Regions from separate parts of the Fructilactobacillus hinvesii genome, predicted to be linked through region 3. Evidence: predicted binding sites of a transcription regulator. Region 3 holds the regulator's gene; each other region holds the start of a gene.
What was found. Region 3 encodes Rex, which represses fermentation and respiration genes when NADH is low (regulators of the CRP and FNR family bind a similar motif). Its sites were predicted from a motif close to TTGTGAANTANTTCACAA; they were not measured.
Positions count from the first base shown of each region.

Region 1: a site for Rex is predicted at 3,880-3,897, ahead of M3M39_RS02715 (NAD(P)H-dependent flavin oxidoreductase). Genes of this name have one in related genera too.
Region 2: a site for Rex is predicted at 2,714-2,731, ahead of adhP (alcohol dehydrogenase AdhP). Genes of this name have one in related genera too.

Region 1 is NZ_CP097118.1:569,205-575,559, forward strand. It holds gene M3M39_RS02690 (metal ABC transporter solute-binding protein, Zn/Mn family) at 1-261, shown strand, start outside; gene M3M39_RS02695 (CsbD family protein) at 337-624, shown strand; gene M3M39_RS02700 (amino acid permease) at 962-2,344, shown strand; gene M3M39_RS02705 (DUF975 family protein) at 2,448-3,053, shown strand; gene M3M39_RS02710 (NAD(P)H-binding protein) at 3,114-3,770, opposite strand; gene M3M39_RS02715 (NAD(P)H-dependent flavin oxidoreductase) at 3,922-4,866, shown strand; gene M3M39_RS02720 (APC family permease) at 4,907-6,250, opposite strand.
Region 2 is NZ_CP097118.1:51,912-58,266, forward strand. It holds gene adhE (bifunctional acetaldehyde-CoA/alcohol dehydrogenase) at 1-1,550, opposite strand, end outside; gene adhP (alcohol dehydrogenase AdhP) at 1,636-2,664, opposite strand; tRNA gene M3M39_RS00265 (tRNA-Pro) at 2,913-2,986, opposite strand; gene M3M39_RS00270 (energy-coupling factor transporter transmembrane component T family protein) at 3,059-3,889, opposite strand; gene M3M39_RS00275 (ABC transporter ATP-binding protein) at 3,876-5,579, opposite strand; gene M3M39_RS00280 (ECF-type riboflavin transporter substrate-binding protein) at 5,586-6,134, opposite strand; gene M3M39_RS00285 (DNA-3-methyladenine glycosylase) at 6,296-6,355, opposite strand, start outside.
Region 3 is NZ_CP097118.1:1,347,660-1,354,014, reverse strand. It holds gene M3M39_RS06885 (MucBP domain-containing protein) at 1-9, shown strand, start outside; gene M3M39_RS06880 (hypothetical protein) at 184-684, shown strand; gene M3M39_RS06875 (ABC-F family ATP-binding cassette domain-containing protein) at 740-2,686, opposite strand; gene M3M39_RS06870 (redox-sensing transcriptional repressor Rex) at 2,912-3,556, shown strand; gene groES (co-chaperone GroES) at 3,691-3,975, shown strand; gene groL (chaperonin GroEL) at 4,037-5,662, shown strand; gene M3M39_RS06855 (APC family permease) at 5,801-6,355, shown strand, end outside.

The sequences.
Region 1 (6,355 bases), 690 kb from region 3:
CAAAAAGAAGTTGATCCGTCTCCAGCCAGCATTAAGGAGATGAAGCAGGATCTTACAAAGCGCCGAATTGCCTTTTTTGTAAATAATACCCAGACGGATAGTCGAATCGTAAGCCAAATGGTAGAGTTGGCAAATTCCCAGCAAATTCCAGTGGTACGGGTAACGGAAACCATTCCTAAGAACCAGGAATACGTGGACTGGATTACAAAGACATACCAGGAAGTATTAGACGTGCAACAACGAGAAATTAATGCCAAGTAAAATTAGTGGTTTAGAGTGGTCGAAACGCTAAAAATGTGCTACATTTAAACCACAATCAACAAGGAGGATTTAACCATGAAAAACTTACTTTTAGGACTTAGTTTAGCTGCCAACGTGGCCTTAGGTTACGTGGTTTTAAAAGACACGGATGCCTTAGCAGAATTGTCAGATGAATTTGATGACTTTAGCACCAAGGCCGCTGCCAAGTTTGATAACTTGACGGACCAAGCTGAAGGCAAGGCCAAACAAGTGAAAGGATCCTTGACGGATGATCCTAAAGAAAAATTGGCCGGTGATGTCGAAAACGGAAAAGGAATCGTTAAAGACAAAGTCGAAGACGTCAAAGAAGATTTAACTGATTAATTGGACTAATTATTGAAAAAGACCCTCTAGCTAGTAATACTAGGGGGTCTTTCAGTTCTTAGTGTTGGATGTTCCATGAGAGCCCGATGATTGCCAAAAAAATCAAAATCAAAGCAATTACAACGAGGGCATTTCTAATTTTCATAGGGGTTCCTCCTCGTTCCTAGTGTATCATGCTAGGGTAGCTAGGCAACTTAGTTGACAACAATTTTCAATCTTGATACGATGATGAACAGATTGTTTAAGAAAAAATTTATAATTTCCAATTAAAAATGTCTCGACGCCAAACCGACCTGATTTGAAACGGAGACATTTTTGTTTTAGAAAGGTGTTGAATATGGCTCATAAACCTGAAGTAACTGAAGAACAAGATCTAAACCGGGGCCTGACCTCCCGCCATGTGCAGATGATTGCCATTGGAGGTGCCATCGGAACCGGATTATTCTTAGGATCCGGAGAGGGAATTAAGTCGGCAGGGCCGGCCTTGATTCTGGCGTACTTAATTACGGGAATTTTCTCGTATCTAATGATGCGGGCGGTTGGAGAACTATTGCTCTCAAACCTGAAGTTTCATTCTTTCATTGATTTTGTTCGTCAGTACCTGGGAGAAAAATGGGAGTTTGCGATTGGCTGGGCCTACTGGCTCAGTTGGGCTAGTCTGGCCATGGCCGATTTGACGGCTTCTGGAATCTACATGCACTTTTGGTTTCCTTCGTTACCCCAGTGGATCATGCCCCTGATCGTGGTGACGGTCCTCGTGGCCTTTAACTTGATCAACGTGGCCTGGTTTGGAGAACTAGAATCTGCATTTTCGAGCATTAAGGTCTTTGCAATCTTAGCGTTGATTGTCGCGGGAATCGGAATGATTGCGGTGGGCTTTCACACTCACGGAACCACCGCTTCATTAGCCAACTTGTTTGACCATGGCGGATTCTTTGCCACGGGAATCAGTGGCTTTATCATGGCCTTTCCAATTGTAATCTTTGCCTTTACTGGAATTGAAATGGTGGGATTAACTGCCGGGGAAACAAAGGATCCCCAAAAGGATATTCCTAAGGCGATTAATTCGGTTCCCATGCGAATTGGTTTGTTTTACGTCGGTTCCATGATTGTGATTATGTCAGTGTACCCCTGGAATCAGATTAATCCTAGCCAGTCACCGTTCGTTCAAATCTTTGCGGGGCTGGGGATTCGGTATGCCGCTGACATCATTAACTTCGTGGTCTTAACCTCGGCCTTGTCCGCTGCTAATTCTGCAATCTTTTCAACCTCACGGACGTTATACATTCTGGGGAAAAACGGACAAGCACCGCAGTCGTTTAGTAAATTGTCGCGGCACAACGTTCCGTACGTCGGCATCTTGTTCTCATCAATTCTCTTTTTAGGGATTGTGTTGCTAAACTACTTCTACCCTAGCAAGATCTTCCTCCTGATTACGGGAGTAGCCACGATGAGCTTTATCTTCGTGTGGATCATCATCATGATTACCCACATTCGTTACAAACGAACCAACTCCAACCCGGCTGATCACTTTAAAATGCCGTGGTTCCCAGGTTCCAGTTACATCACGATTCTCTTTTACCTGGCTGTGTTAGTGGTCTTGTTAGTTAATGGGCAGACCCGACTCTCAGTGGTTGCAACGGTAATCTTCTTTGCGGCCATGATTGTTGGTTACGTTCTATTTGACCGCAAACGGAAACGAAAATCATCAACAAACTAAACAACTAGAGGACTCTCGATCGGGAGTCCTCTTTTTTAGTGGTTGCAGTTTGATATTATACGTTTTATAATATTAAACGAAAATAATAAGACGAGGTGAAATCATGAACTTTCAACTATTAAAACAAAAAACGTTACGTAATTTTGCCGGAAACTGGGGAACTGCCATTTTAATTGGCCTTCCGTTTGTAATCGTGACGTATTTTACGGCATCATCCGGGATTCTATATGCCGTCCTCGGGAGTTTTGCAACGGTCGGGATGGTGTTGACGTTTAGCGAGTGGTTCGACTTTAACCGTGCACCAGCTTCTCCGTTAACCACCACTTTTCGGAACATGCTCTCAACCCCACGCCCCTGGGGACCGTTTTTACTTTGCATCGTGGTGGAAATCTACACGCTGTTGTGGTCACTGTTGTTGATTATTCCCGGCATCGTAAAGAGTCTAGCTTATTCCCAAGCCCTCTTTATTTACCGGGATCACGTAATCAGAGGAGAAACCGCTCCGGATCTTAACGAGATCATTACGGAGAGCCGGGCGTTGATGGATGGCCATAAAATGGAATTATTCTGTTTGAACTTGTCCTTCATCGGGTGGGCCATCTTGTCGTTTTTGACGCTGGGAATTGGGTTATTCTGGCTGGTTCCGTACTACGTGGGAACAATGGTGAACTATCACGAAGCTTTGGTTGCCGGTGGCGACGTTATTTAAGGTATTTAAAAAGCCAGTTCCTGATTGAACGTCAGGAGTTGGCTTTTGTTGTGCAGAAAATTAAAGTTGGTCAAGCGCGGTTACAATGGGAGTCTCTCCACTTTGCATCGTAATTACTTTTTGGTTCGTGTGGGGGTTTTGCAGACTCGCTGCTAAAACTGCGGCTACGTCTGGAATCGGGTTGCTAGCACTGTGTTGCGTTGGATTCAAAGTGACTAAGCCCGTTCCTGCTTCCTCTGTCAGAGAACTCGGTTGCAGGATGGTATAGTTTAAAGTCGTGCGGTGGCTGAGATAATCATCGGCCATGAACTTGGCTGCTTGGTAGGCTTGTAAACTTGCGTATCGATCGTGATTGAGCCAGCTGTTGATGTCTAAGGAACCAAAGGAACTTAACATGATGTAGCGCCCCACGTGAGCAGCTTCAGCAGCAATCATCGTCTTGATAGCTCCAAAACTGTCCACGTTGACTAAGTCAGTTCCCCGGGAACCAGCCGTAAAGTAGATGGCATCCATGCCGGTTTCTAACTGGGTCAGGTCAGAGAGACTGGCCGTGGCTAACTCTAATTTTTCGACATGGACGCGGTCTAATGCTGCTAAAGCTTCCGCTTTCGCTGGGTGAGCAGCAGCAATGACAATTTCGTTGTGTTGATCTTTTAGTAATTCGTGGGTTAAAGCGGCTCCGACCCGGCCAGAACCACCAATAATCATAATTTTCATTGGTAAAAATCTCCTTTTTAGTTTCTAAAGGGTCATTATAACGGTTCCGGATGTTTTTTTCGAATGGTTTGCATGTGGAGACGTGGTTCTTGTGTTTGTAGCCGAACTCTAGTAAAATCAATTACTAAAAGTAAGTAAAGGTGGAATAAACATGCACAATCGAGTGACAGACATTTTGCAAACAAAGTATCCATTAATTCAAGCGCCGATGAACTGGCTAACAGATGCCCGGTTAGTGGCGGCGGTCGCAAATGCAGGGGGATTAGGTACATTTGGCCCCAATGCTGGTCGCGATTCCCTGGCTCAAGAGGGGATGCAGATCATGGAAAAGCAGATCAAACTAGCGCAAGCGCAGACGAACGGGTCGATTGCGATGACCCTAGGATTGAATCCGCAGGGGGAAGATCAATCCTATGCCCAACGAGTGTTAGAGCGTTCGTTGGCACTTGGCATCCGCTTCTTTTTGGTAGGGGGCGAACCAGATGAAGCGATTTATCGGCAAGTGAAAGCGGTGGGAGCAATCCTGATTGCGCGTAGTTACAATCCAACCCCAGATGAAGCACGGCGGCAGGTAGAACTGGGTGCTGACTTAATTGTGGCAACGGGATACGACGAAGGGGGCGTGATTCCCACCCATGGGAACGGGACCTTTACGACGGTTCCCCGGATTGCGGATGCCGTTTCAATCCCAGTGTTAGCTGCCGGCGGAATTAACGACGTGCGTGGAGTCAGAGCAGCAATGGCATTGGGAGCAGAAGGGGTCTTTGTGGGGAGCCGCTTCTTGGTCACCCAGGAAGCCCGAACAGCACCCGTGACCAAGCAAAAGATTATGAAGAGCACCGCAGAAGATTTGCTGTTAGTAGCTCCCAACCAACGGTCGCTTTCAAACGAGAGAATGAAGGAACTAGCCCGGCGGTTTAAAGCTGGTGATCAGACGACTTTCCACCAAACCCGAGAAATGGGCGGGGTGCGTCCGGCAATGCTCCACGGTAAACTAAAAGAGGGCGAAATTAGTGTTAACACGGGTTTAGATTTGATCCAAACCGAACCTACCGTCGCCGAATTAGTGGCGGAATTAATGCAAGATTTTAACTAAAAAAAGAAGTGCCATTTGGCACTTCTTTTTTTGATTAGCATTATTTAGCAGATGGTTTTGTCCGCATCACCTTGTAGTAATAAATGGGGATCCCAATCGCCACAATGCCTAAGGAAACCAGAACTCCAATTGGATCGGAGAAGATTTCGGAGCCAATTACAAACAAGGAACCGAAAATGGCCACAATCGGCGTGAATGGAAAGAGGGGGACGGAGAAGACCCGCATCTGGTGCGGATTGCGTTTTCTGAGTAAGAAGACTCCCACAAAGGCCATCACGTAGAAACAGTAGACGGTGAAGATACAGAGTTCAGAGATCCGGTCTGGATTAGTGAAGCAGATCATCAAGCCCGCGATGATTAGCGTAGCGATGATGGCAAAAACCGGCGTCCGAGTTTTCGGGTTGAGGTATGCAAGCCATTTGGAGCCTGGTAGTTGTTTTTCTTCTGCCATCGCATACATAATCCGCGGGAAAGTCATGATTTTTCCATTCATGCACCCGATGATGGAGATGATAATTCCAATGCTGAGCGCTTTTCCCCCCCAGACGCCGAAGTCTTGGTTAGCAATGTATGGAATCGCCGTGGTTCCGAGTTCGTGAATTTTAGCGGGACCAATGCTCTTTAAAACTCCATAAGAAACTAGCAGGTAGATGATCATGACCAGCATGATTCCCAAAGAGATTGCTCGGGGTAACATCTTTTTCGGGTTCTTAATTTCGCCCCCCAGGTTGGCCACTAAAATCCAACCGTCAAAGGCAAACAAGGTCGCTAACATGGCCACTCCAAAGCCTCCAGCGGTGGTGTGGATCCCACTAACACTTTGAGAAAAGGCATCCGCGTGTCCAAAGAAGAGTCCAAAAATAATCAGGGCCGCAACCGGAACCAGCTTGCAAATCGTGGTAATGATTGCAAAAGCGCCCCCGTACCGGTTCGGAAAGATGTTTAAGATTCCTACCAAGATAATGGAGCCAAGTGCAATCGGCAGGGTCCAGAATCCCGGGAGATGGAAGAAGTCTAAGACCAGAATGGCCAGGTAGGAACCTAAGGCCGCAATCATGGCCGGACCGTAGACGATGATTTGCATCCATCCGGATAAAAAGCCCCAAAATTTATTGTAAATGGCTTCCATGTAAGCATAAAGCCCACCGGTACTGGGAATTTGTGAGGCAATCTCTGCAATCGTGAGTCCGGCAGCAAGGGTTAACAGTCCCCCCGCTAACCAGGCTAGCAGGGCAGCTTTGGCAGAGCCGGCGTCATTGATTACCGCTGCCTGGCGGACAAAGATTCCCACCCCAATGATAGTTCCAACTACCAATGCTAATGCGGACCAGAGTCCAAGGGATCGGTTTAACGAAACGTCTTCCTGTTTAGTTGGTTTGTTCATGATGATTCCTCCTTTAAAAAGTTGGAGCCGAACAAAAAACGTCCCTAACAATTAGTTAGGGACGTTGTGACGCGCGGTTCCACCCAAATTCTTCCAGAAAACTGG
Region 2 (6,355 bases), 170 kb from region 3:
AAGATGTAGTATTGAACCCCATCGTCGCGGGCGTTCAGTTCATCGAGCACCTTGTCAACGTAGTGGTATTTAACCATGGATGGACTCGTAACAATAAAGGCTTTTTGAATGTCCGGCATGTCCTTTAGGTAACGCACGGAGTTCTTTTCGAAGTAAATTTTTGGTAGTTTAATCCATTGCATGTTATTTCTTCTCTTTGCGATTGTTTTAATGTTCAACAGGTCGTAATCCGTAACGTTATGTGAAATTGAGTTTTGCCCCCATGATCCAGTTCCTAAGGTTAAGGAAGGCGTCATGTTGTTGTACAGGTTCCCAATTCCTCCTAACCCAGATGGTGAGTTCACGATCACCCGGGAAGCCTTTACGGAAACTCCAAATTTCGTTGCCAATTCTTCGTTAGTAGTTTGAATGGCAGCCGTGTGTCCTAATCCACCGTAGTCTAACAGTTTGTTGACAATCTCAAAGGCCTCTTCATGCCCTTTCGCACGGTAAACCGAAATCACAGGAGATAATTTTTCTCCAGACATTGGGTACTTCGGTCCAATTCCGGTCATTTCTACGGCTAAGACCTGGGTGTCCTTTGGAATCTGGATCCCAGCCATGTCAGCGATTTGTTGAGCAGTAGCCCCAGCGATTGGTCCTTTAACACTCAAGCGCGTGCTATCGAACATAGCATCAGTTAACTGTTGTTGTTCCTTTTCGGGAACAAAGTAAACCCGGTTGCGTTCCAGCTGTTCTTTCACGTCGTCATAAATCACGTCGTCAATCACAGCACTGTTTTCCGTAGCACAAATCATCCCGTTATCAAACGTCTTGGATAAGACGATGTCGTTCACAGCTTCTGGAATCTTGGCCGTCTTTTCAATGTAAACCGGACCGTTCCCAGGACCAACCCCTAAGGCTGGTTTCCCGGTGGAGTAAGCAGCCTTAACCAGACCAGGACCACCCGTAGCTAAGGTACAAGCTACGCCAGGGTGCTTAATCAAAGCGTTCGTAGCTTCTCGGCTTGGTTCTTCAATCCATTGAATACAGTCCTTAGGAGCCCCAGCGGCTACGGCAGCATCGCGCATGATCCGTGCTGCTTCAATTGAGGATTGTAAGGCTTGTGGGTGCAAACTAAAGATAATGGCATTCCGTGTCTTCATTGAGATAATCGATTTAAATAACGTCGTTGAAGTTGGGTTCGTTACGGGAGTAATTCCTGCAATCACTCCCAGTGGTTCTGCCACTTTAATCAAATCTTCTTCTGAATTTTCGTCAATCACACCAACCGTTTTGTCGTTGCGTATGCTGTGCCAGATTTCTTCGGTCGCAAAAAGGTTCTTAATCGCCTTATCTTCGGCCACTCCCCGTCCGGTTTCTTCGTAAGCCATTTTACCAAGCCGTTGGTGGGCATCGACCCCGGCAATTACCATGGCGTGCGTAATTTCATCCACTTTAGCTTGGTCAAAGTGACTCATTTCGTCTAAGGCAACGTGCGCCTTTTTCACCATTTTATCAATGGTAGCGTCAATTGCTTTGGTTTCTTTTGCTTCTTTTTTGTCAGACATGTTCTTTCCTCCGGTTACTTTCATGTTCTGCAGGTTCTAGTCCACTTCCCAGTTGGACCAGACTGTTTGCCGGTTATTAATTTACTTAGACCGTTTGCCCGGTAAAGTCAAAGACGACCCGGCCCACGATCTTACCGGCCTTCATATCATCAATGACATGGTTAATGTTTTCCAGTTTGTCAGTTTTAACGATTGGTTTCACTTCGCCAGCAGCCCCAAATTCGAAGGTTTCCCGTAAATCTTCACGGGTTCCTACTAACGAACCAGCCACCTTAATCCCGTCTAAAACGGTCTTATCAATGTTTAAGGCCATGTCACCCTTGGGTAAGGCCACGGCAACCAACGTTCCGTTCGGAGCTAAAGCGTTAACCGCGTTGGTAAAGGCCGTCGCACTAACCGCCGTAACGATGGAAGCGTCCACTCCGCCATCAGTGGCTTTGATAATTTGGTCGGTTGCATCGTCATCGTGCCGGTTAATGACCACATCTGCCCCGTTTTCCTTAGCGGCTTCTAGCTTGGCTGGATCACCGTCGGTAACCACTACCCGAGCACCAAAAACGTGTTTAGCGAGTTGGACGGCTAGATTTCCTAGTCCCCCGGCTCCGACAATTTCGACCCAGTCTCCAGGCTTTGTGTCACCTTCCTTGAGGGCCTTGTAGGTGGTTACCCCAGCGCAGGTCAAGGAGGTGGCCTGGACGGGATCTAATTCATCCGGAACCTTAACCGCGTACTTAGCATCCACGATGCATTCCTCAGCCATGGCTCCATCCACGCTAAAGCCGGCGTTCTTTACGTTCCGGCAGAGGGTTTCGTTTCCAGTGACACAGTACCGACAGGTGCCGTCCGCTGAGTAGAACCACGCAATTGACACCCGATCACCGATTTTTAAGTTATCCACGTCTTTACCAACCTGGATTACCTTACCGACCCCTTCGTGACCAATAATTCGCCCTGGCACCTCGCCAAAGTCCCCAGCGGCCACGTGTAAATCCGTGTGACATAATCCACAATATTCAATTTTAACTAATGCTTCATGATCTTCGATGGGACGTAACTGAACGTCTTTGACGTCTACGTATCCATCTGAGTTCGGATGCACAACTGCTGCTTTCATGATTCATTCCCCTTTCCAAACCAAACCTTTACTTTACGAATTCATTATATTGTTACAATATTCACATGTCAACAAAAAAAACCACTTTTTTTCATTAAAAAAAGCTTAAGTAATCCGCCAATCGTTGCAATCACCGCTTTATCATACCCAATCGGGTAAAATTTAATTTTGTGTGAAGATACACAAAAGCATCCAAATAAAAAGAGTGCCGTTCGTAATTACAAACGTCACTCTCACTGTTATTCTAATCGGGATAACAGGAATTGAACCTGCGACCTCATACTCCCGAAGCATGCGCTCTACCAAGCTGAGCTATATCCCGCTAGTATCATTACTTAACTATGATACCACAAAGTCGGTTAGTGGTTAAACCATAAATTGTTACACTCCCCTGTTACTGAAACGGGTTATAGAACCGCCCGTGATTAACCTGAAAGAGCACCAGTGTCATCACTAGTAACAAGATTGCTAACCCAATCACCACAGCATCCATTCTGCGAAACGGTTGAGCCGTGTACCACGTTCGCTTTTTCTTACTCCCAAACCGACGCAGTTGCATGGCCGTGCTAATTCGATCAATATTTTCAAAACTAGCTAGAATCAACGGAATGATAATGTTAATGATCCCGTAAAGCCGCGTGCTAAGCTTTCCTTTAGAAGAAAGTTCAATACCACGGGCCTGTTGGGCATCCTTAATTTCGCCAAATTCGCGTTGCACATCTGGAATGTAGCGTAACGTAAGTGCCACGGCGTAACTAATCTTATAGCTAATTCCCAACCGGTTCAGACTCGATGCAAATAAGCTGGGATTCGTCGTCATGATAAATACCAGGGCTAGTGGCACCGTACAGATGTATTTGAGCGTCACGTTTACCAGGTAAAACAGTTCCTGCGTGGTAACAGTGAAATAACCCGCCGACAACAACACCGTTTTTGTGCCGTACAAATGCACTCCGTACTGGGGAGAAAAGACAAACACCAGTAAGACATTTAAAATCGAAAAGAAAGCGATAAACTTCACCACAAAGGCCACCTGGCGCCATTTTAGGCGTGACCACCAAAAAATCACCAGTGACAAAATGGCTACTAACCCCAAAAAGCGGGTATCGAAAGTGGTCATGCACGCAATGGAAACAATCAGAAAAAATAGTAACTTGGCCGTGGCGTTGATTCGGTACACAAAGGTCGTTCCCGGATGATAGCCCAACGTGTTAGTTTCGTTCACGTTCATTTCCCCCTTCCTTTAAACCGGCAATTAAGCGGGCTTCCGTCGTTTCACACCGTTTTGCTAACGTCCCTAAACTCGTCGAACACAAGTGGGCCGCTTGCATTAGCTCTTGATCGTTGAGTAGCTGCGCTGGGGTAACGTCAGCCGTCAAGCGGCCTCCTCCGACCACCAAGACTCGATTACTGTACTGTGCCATCAATTCTAAATCGTGAGTAATCAGCATGATGGTCATTCCCCGTTGGTGCAACTGTTCTAAGAAACTCATGATTTCTGTATAGGTCTGCCAATCCTGTCCGGCGGTGGGTTCGTCTAAGATCAACAGCTGGGGCTGTAATACCAAAATGGCTGCGATGGTGACCCGCTTTCGTTGCCCAAAGCTAAGCGCACTGAGGGGCCAGTTGCGAAACGGATACAGTCCACACACCCGCAATACGTCATTGACCTTTGTTTCAATCTGGTCTGCATGGCGTAACTGCAAGCCCAACGCGACCTCGGCAAAGACCGTTTTTTGTGACAGCATCTGGTTAGGATCCTGCATCACGTACCCAATGTGCTCCGCAATTTCTTTAATGGAAGCAGGCTCCAAGGATTCCCCCTGCCATTTAATTGTTCCAGTGCCCCGTAAAAAGCCACAAATCAACTTCATCAGGGTTGATTTACCGGCCCCGTTTTGTCCAACAACGCTAATAAAATCTCCCTGGTTAATCGTGCAGTTTACATCCTTTAAGGTTGCCTGTTGACTGGTTGAGTACTGAAAGCCAACGTCTTGTAAGGTTAGTAGTGGCGTTACCTGTGTTCTTGTATTCACCGTTTGAGTTTCCATTGACCCCCAGCGCTGGATTTGCTTCTGGTGCTCCGTGGTCAGCTCTAGCTGATGTACATTTGCTAAGTTTGGCACGGAGGTCACGTCCACTCCAGCTGCCTTTAACACCCGAACGTAGAGTGGTGGTTCAATTCCGTTCGTCTCTAACACGTCCGTTTTCAATAACGTCGTAATGTCCGAATCACTGACGATGTGGCCATCGTTCAACACAATCGCGTGATCAAAATCCAGAGCCGAAACCAAATCCAGCCGGTGTTCAATCATCACCAGGGTAAAGCCGAGTTCCTGCTGTAATTTCCCCACGAGGTCTAGAATTTCATGACTAGCAATCGGATCCAAATTAGCTAACGGTTCATCTAACAGTAAAATGGGAGCCTGATTGACTAGCACTCCGGCTAACGACACCTTTTGTTTTTGGCCCCCGGATAGAGACTGGGGCGCTTGTTGTAGTAAATTCTGAATTTGCAACCGCTTGGCCCACTTTGCAACCACCTGCTTCATTTGCGTCTGGGGCATGGCGTCATTTTCGAGCATAAAAGCCATGTCTTCGCCTGCAGTTAAGCCCGTAAACTGACTATCTGGATCTTGGAGTACGGTTGAAACGGAAAAAGAAAGGTCAAACAGGGACGTGGTGCCCAGCGGATGACCCGCTACTTGTCCACTCCCCGTAATGGTGCCCTGATCCTCACCAGGAATTAGGCCGTTGATACACTTTGCTAACGTTGACTTTCCGCTTCCAGACGGTCCTAAAATCAACAACTTCTCCCCCGGCTGCACGGTGAGGTTAACGTTAGTTAAATTCGGTTCTGCCTGGCTATTATATTTAAACGAAAAATCATGAAACTCAATGATCGGTTTTGTCATCGTGACCTACTCTTTTCGTAAACTATCTTTGCGAACCCGCGTGGCCGCATAGGCTTTAATCAAAATCGTCCCTAACACCCCGACGGAAATACTGTCTAAAGTTCCTGATAGTAATCCCTGCACGTAAACCTTGCTAGCGGGCTCACTGTAAATCAGGATATCCAACGTTGGGGCAACCAGCGCCCAAAGTAAGTAGTTCGTCACAATTTGCAGCAGGTTGAACCACAGCATGTCTTTTCCAGAAAAGATGCCATCCCGAACCTTAAAGTACTTCCCAAAGTAACCGATTACCAATCCAAATAAGGCGGAACAAAGGACCCAACTCCACCAGGGGTTTCCAAACATCATAAAGTCATTTAACGCGTGACCAATGAAACCGACGGAAAAGCCCACTACCGGTCCATAAATCAGCGCAAAAAGGGCCAAAAAGGCGTAGGTCGTAGCCAAGTTTGTGTTCGGAAAGCCAGTTGGAATCGATGCAAAGCGATCTAAAATGACAAAGATTGCCGCTCCAATCCCAATGGCCACCACTTTTTTCACCGATAAACTTTTCATGAGTATTATTCTCCCTTTAATTTTTTAATACATTCACCATTATACGGTTAATTAGGGATTATCTCAATCACTTCCAGAAAATAGTTCGGTTTTCATCTAAGAGTAGTTCGTACTAAAAAACGTGACCCCCTAACCGTAATTAAGGAGCCACGCTGTGCATTTTATTCAGTTTTCCAACCGTGATTTTCAAGGTCAAAGGAGCGCTTGGGCAACTTTGAGAC
Region 3 (6,355 bases):
CGCCATTAATTGAATTTCTATGAGAAAAGAGCAGCAAATTAGTTTGCTGCTCTTTTTATTTGAGACAAATTACCAATTTAGATTTTAGTACTTATTAATAGTAATTGTTATTAATGTTGATATTTGTTACCATGATAAGCAGAGTGTCATTTTATCCTTTGCTGAATCGGAGGGAACCCCCTAATGAAAAGAAAAGCATGGCCCTGGTATTGGAGATTATTTTTATTTATTTCTAGTGCATTATTACCACAAATAGTCCTGTACTTTACTAGTATTAATTTTATTCCGGAGCGAAATAGCTTATTAAAAATTCAAAACGAATTAAATTTATCTAATTATCAATTTATTTTTGTTCAGGTTTTGGAGTTGGCCGTTTGGGTAACGTTCATTTTTGGAGTTACTTATTTAATTAGTTGGAGCTTGCTCAAACTATTTACTAAGCAAGCTCATTCCATGGATTTATTTATGGCAATGATTTTTGAGTTTCTAATGACAGCTTCCCTGTCACTTGTGGTAGTGGTTTTGTTTAAAGTGGTTTTTCCGCCGTTAAGCGCTATTATTGCAGTTGTAGTTTTGATGATTAGTTACAACAGCTTTACTAAGCATCAAGATGGAAGGGGAACTTTAATAATTGGGTTTGTAGCAATTTTGTTAAACATAATTCAATTATTCTTTATTTATTAAAACGGTAATTCTTGTTAAAAAACGGAACTGCAGACCACGTCTACAGTTCCGTTTTTTAGTTTTCCTCTAGTTCTTCTAATTCAACACTCGCATTTTCCCACTCAGACTCCACCTGTTCTTGTTGGGTTTGTAACTCACTCAATTGGGTTTGGAGGGTTTGACTCCGTTCTGGATCTTGGTAGTTTTCGGGTTGGGTCATTTCAGTTTGAACCTGAGTAATTTGGGTTTCAAATTGCCCCAGTTGTTTTTCTAGTTCCTGAATGGTTCGTTCTAACTTCCGACGCTTACGTTGAACGTCTTTTTGGCGTTGGAACTGTTGTTTCTTTTCTGAGACGGGAGCGGTAGGGTACTCCTCTGTTTCGGCCTGTTCGTGGGCGGCAATCTCTGCTTCCTCTGCCTTTTTGGCAACGTAATAATCATAATTACCCATGTAAGTCGTAGACCCCTGAGGACTTAGCTCTACGATGTGAGTAGCTAGTTGGTTAATGAAGTACCGGTCGTGAGAAACGAAAAGAATTGTTTCCTGAAATTGGAGTAACGCTGTTTCTAAAACGTTAATGCTATCAACGTCTAAGTGGTTCGTCGGTTCATCCAGGATTAAAAAGTTATCGCGTTGCATGGAAAGCTTGGTGAGTAACAAGCGGGCTCGTTCGCCTCCAGACAAGTTGGCCACCTGTTTTTCCACGGCCGTGCCACTGAATAAGAAACTTCCTAAGATGGATCGAATTTCTCGTTCGGGAGTGGTGGGATAGTCATCCCACAGTTCGTGGAGGACATCCTTTTCTGGATGTAATTGAGCCTGTTGCTGGTCGTAGTATCCAATCTGAACGCCCGTTCCAAAGCGGATGGTTCCCTTTAGGGGTGGGAGTTCACTCACAATCGTCTTGAGCAGGGTTGATTTACCGACCCCGTTGGGACCGAAAACCGCCACTCGATAGCCGCGCCGGAGGTGAAGTTCAATCGGATAGCTGAGCTGAGTTGTGTAGCCAATCCCCAGTTGTTCGACGTCAAGCACTACTTCGCCACTTTTTCGTTCCGGTTGAAACTGGAAGTGGGCGGTGGCATGTTCTGGATGAGGTTTTTCCACCCGGTCGAGTTTAGCCAGCTGTTTTTGCCGGGACTGGGCTCGTTTAGTGGTTGAAGCGCGCACCAAGTTCTTTTGGATAAATTCTTCATCCTTTTTGATTTGGTGCTGTTGTTTTTCGTATTGCTTTGCGGCCACTGCTTGCTGGTGCTGCTTTTCTTTCACAAAAAAACTGTAGTTTCCGGAGTAGTGCGTCAGCCGACCGTGTTCGAGGTCCTCGATTTCATTGACAACCTGATCGAGAAAGTACCGATCGTGAGAAACCACCAGCAGCGCTCCTCCGTACGATTTTAAGAAGTTCTCCAGCCACGCCGTAGTTTCCATGTCGATGTGGTTAGTTGGTTCGTCTAGAATCAAAAGATCGGGTTTTTCTAACAGAAGCTTGGCCAAGGCCACTCGAGTTTGCTGACCACCAGACAGTTCGTTAATCGGACGATTTTGGTCAGCCGTGGTAAAACCAAACGCACTCATGATGGTCCGAATCTCTGCGTGGTAACCGTAACCGTTTTGGCGGGTAAAGTCAGCTTGCAGTTGGTCATATGTTTTGGAAATTGTTGCTAACCGCTCAGGATCGTTGCTCACGTCCGATTGACTCATTTCAAGTTCTAATTGATGTAGGCGTTTTTCGGTTTGAATTAAAGTAGAAAAGGGTAGTTCTAACTCGGCTTCGATGGTTCGGTTTGAATGAAGACCGGTATTTTGAGGGAGATAACCAATTGACAGCCCTTGTTTAGTAGTTACGTGGCCCTCACTAGCAGTTTGGGGATCAACGAGTAGTTTTAAAAGTATTGATTTTCCCGCCCCGTTTTGACCCACCAGTCCGATGTGACTGTGGTCGTTGATGGTGAGGTTTAGATTGTCAAAAATGGCGGTCCCGTTAAAACGTTTCGTCAGGTGTTGTGCCTGTAAGATAATCATGATGATTCCTCCTTTCGCCATCTTATCATATTTTGCCCGTTTTTAATTCCAACGGGAACGAAACCATTCACAAGCACTCCCAAGCTGGAGCTTGCTGGGCACGGCAAGAAGCACCCTCTACATTAAAGAAGTCCGGCGGCTTTAACGAGCAAATTCACAAGCTGGAACTTTGTGGTAAAATGAGAAAAGGAAAAGTACGACTAACTTGAAGGAGGCCATCAACTAATGGCAGAAGTGAAAATTCCCCGCGCAACCGCAAAGCGGTTACCATTGTATTACCGCTACTTAAATATTTTACACGATGGAGGCAAAACGCGGGTTTCATCGACTGAACTAGCCGATGCAATTCACGTTGATTCCGCCACCATCCGCAGAGATTTTTCTTATTTTGGTGCCCTCGGCAAACGAGGATACGGATATGATGTTGACAATCTCTTGGAGTTTTTTAAAAACATTCTGCACCAGGACCGTTTAACCAACGTGGCCCTGGTCGGAGTCGGCAATTTGGGGCACGCCCTGTTGAACTTTAACTTTCACCAGGATAGTAACATCCGCATTTCCGCTGCCTTTGACGTGAACCCGAAGAACGTGAACACGATCCAAGGGGGAGTGCCCATTTATCCAATGGATCAGATGATTAAGCAACTGCGTGACCAACAAATTAGTGTGGCCATTTTGACTGTCCCCACCAACGTGGCTCAGGATGTGGCAGATCAGGTTTCTGAAGCAGGTGTGAAGGGGATTTTGAACTTTACCTCCCGGCGTTTAAACGTGGACGCTGGAATTCGGGTTCACAATGTTGACCTCACCAACGAACTGCAAACTTTAATTTATTTTATTGATCATTACGATCATGCCGGCGAAGACTAAGAGTTACTGTTGCAGTAACTCTTTTTTTGAAGCTAAATTCTTGCATTTTGCTGCGGGGGAGCTTATATTAAATAATGTAATTAGCACTTGAAGAGTTTGAGTGCTAAAACGTTACTTTATTGGAGGGATTTAAGATGTTACAACCAATTGGAGATCGTGTCATTATTGAAGTTCAAGACCAACCGGAAGAAACGGTCGGTGGCATTGTATTAGCAGAAAACGCTAAGGAAAAGCCAACCCAAGGAAAGGTCGTTGCGGTTGGAACGGGCCGGATTCTTGATAACGGTGAAAAGGTTGCTCCCGTGGTTAACGAAGGCGACGTTGTTGTATTTGATAAGTACGCTGGGACGAAGGTTAACGATGGGGATCAAGAATACCTGGTCATGCATGAAAGTGACCTCCTCGCAATCGTTAAATAAAGCAAATTAACAATCAAAATTAATTAGTAAGTTTCAATTAATTAATATGAGGTGAATAAAAATGGCTAAAGAATTAAAGTTTTCAGATGACGCTCGGAGCGCCATGCTTAAAGGTGTTGACAAGTTAGCTGACACAGTTAAAACGACGATGGGACCAAAGGGTCGGAACGTGGTTTTGGAAGAAACTGCCGGAGATCCAACCATCACGAACGACGGGGTGACGATTGCTAAAGCAATTAGTTTACCAGATCACTTCGAAAATATGGGAGCTAAGTTAGTTTCTGAAGTTGCTTCTAAGACGAACGATGTGGCCGGGGACGGAACCACGACTGCCACAGTTTTAACGCAAGCCATCGTTAAAGAAGGAATGAAGAACGTGACTGCTGGTGCTAACCCAGTTGGTGTGCGCCGTGGAATTGAAAAGGCAACCAAGGCAGCCGTTGACAGCTTACACAAGATGAGTCACAAAGTGGAAAGCAAAGACGACATTGCCCAAATTGCTTCGATTTCTTCTGCAAGTAAACAAGTGGGTAGTTTGATTGCCGATGCTATGGAAAAAGTTGGTAACGATGGAGTAATTACCATCGAAGACTCCAAGGGAGTAGAAACCAGCTTGGACGTGGTTGAAGGAATGGAATTTGACCGTGGTTACATGTCACAATACATGGTAACCGATCAAGAAAAGATGGAAGCTGACTTAGACAACCCATACATCTTGATTACTGACAAAAAGATTAACAACATGCAAGACATCATGCCATTGTTACAATCCGTTGTGGAACAAGGTCGTTCCCTCTTGATGATTGCTGATGACATTGGTGGTGAAGTTCTGCCAACCTTAGTTTTGAATAAGATGCGGGGAACGTTTAACGTGGTTGCTGTCAAAGCCCCTGGCTTTGGTGACCGGCGGAAAGCACAATTACAAGACATTGCTACGTTAACGGGTGCAACTGTAATTAGTGATGACTTGGGATTAGACTTAAAGGATACGACGATTGATCAACTCGGCCAATCCAATAAAGTAAACGTTACGAAAGACAAGACCACGATCGTAGAAGGCAAGGGTGACAAGGATGCCATTGCTAAACGAGTTGCCGAAATCAAAGGCCAAATTGCTGCTACTAACTCTGACTTTGACAGAGAAAAACTGCAAGAACGGTTAGCTAAGTTAGCCGGTGGAGTAGCCGTAATCAAAGTCGGTGCTGCAACTGAAACCGAATTGAAGGAACGCAAGTACCGGATTGAGGACGCATTAAACGCCACTCGGGCTGCCGTTGAAGAAGGCTTCGTTCCTGGTGGGGGAACTGCTTTCATTAACATCCTAGCTGATGTAGCTGCCGTTGATGCTGATGGCGACGAACAAACTGGAGTTGACATCGTGCGGCGCGCCTTAGAAGCTCCCGTTAAGCAAATTGCTGAAAACGCTGGAGTTGACGGTGCTGTGATTGTGGATCACTTGAAGCAAGAAAAACCAGGAGTTGGTTACAACGCCGCTGACGACAAGTACGAAGACATGATTGCCGCTGGAGTGGTAGATCCAACCAAGGTTAGTCGGTCTGCATTACAAAACGCTGCCTCTGTTTCTTCCTTATTGTTAACCACGGAAGCAGTGGTTGCTGAAGAACCAAAGGACGATAACAACGATAATCCTGCCCTGGCTCAAGGTGGAATGCCAGGTATGATGTAATTTAATGTTTAGCACGAAAAAGGGAAGTTTACTTCGGTAAACTTCCCTTTTGCTGTTGTCGGAACCGGGCAGTCGGAGTATAGTAGCAGGTGTATAAAAATGCTAGTTAGCAAATTCAAGATATAGGAGTACAGTTTCATGTGGCGATATTTAAAACGTTTAATTATTGGCCGACCGCTGAAAAGTACTGATGAATCAGGGCAGTCCCTTACGATTTTTAAGGGATTAGCCCTGTTATCATCAGATGCGTTATCTTCAGTGGCATACGGAACGGAACAGATTACGGCAGTCTTGATTACCTTATCCACCGCCGCCCTCATGTACCAAATGTGGGTTGCGTTGCTGGTATTAATCCTGCTGGCTGCCATTACCTTGTCCTACCGGCAAATTATTTATGCGTACCCTTCTGGAGGAGGAGCCTACGTAGTAGCGCGAACCAACTGGGGAGAAGGCGCTGGGCTAGTAGCCGGGGGCTCGTTACTGGTTGACTATATGTTAACCGTGGCGGTGTCCACGACGTCTGGAACCGAAGCCATTACCTCGGCGATTCCGAGCCTGTATCACTATCAGGTACCAATTGCGATTCTAATCGTGTTATTCATCATGGTGTTAAACCTCCGGGGGATGCGGGATTCCGCGTCCTTCCTAGTGTTGCCGGTTTACTTCTTCATCCTGATGATCATTTTGATGGTA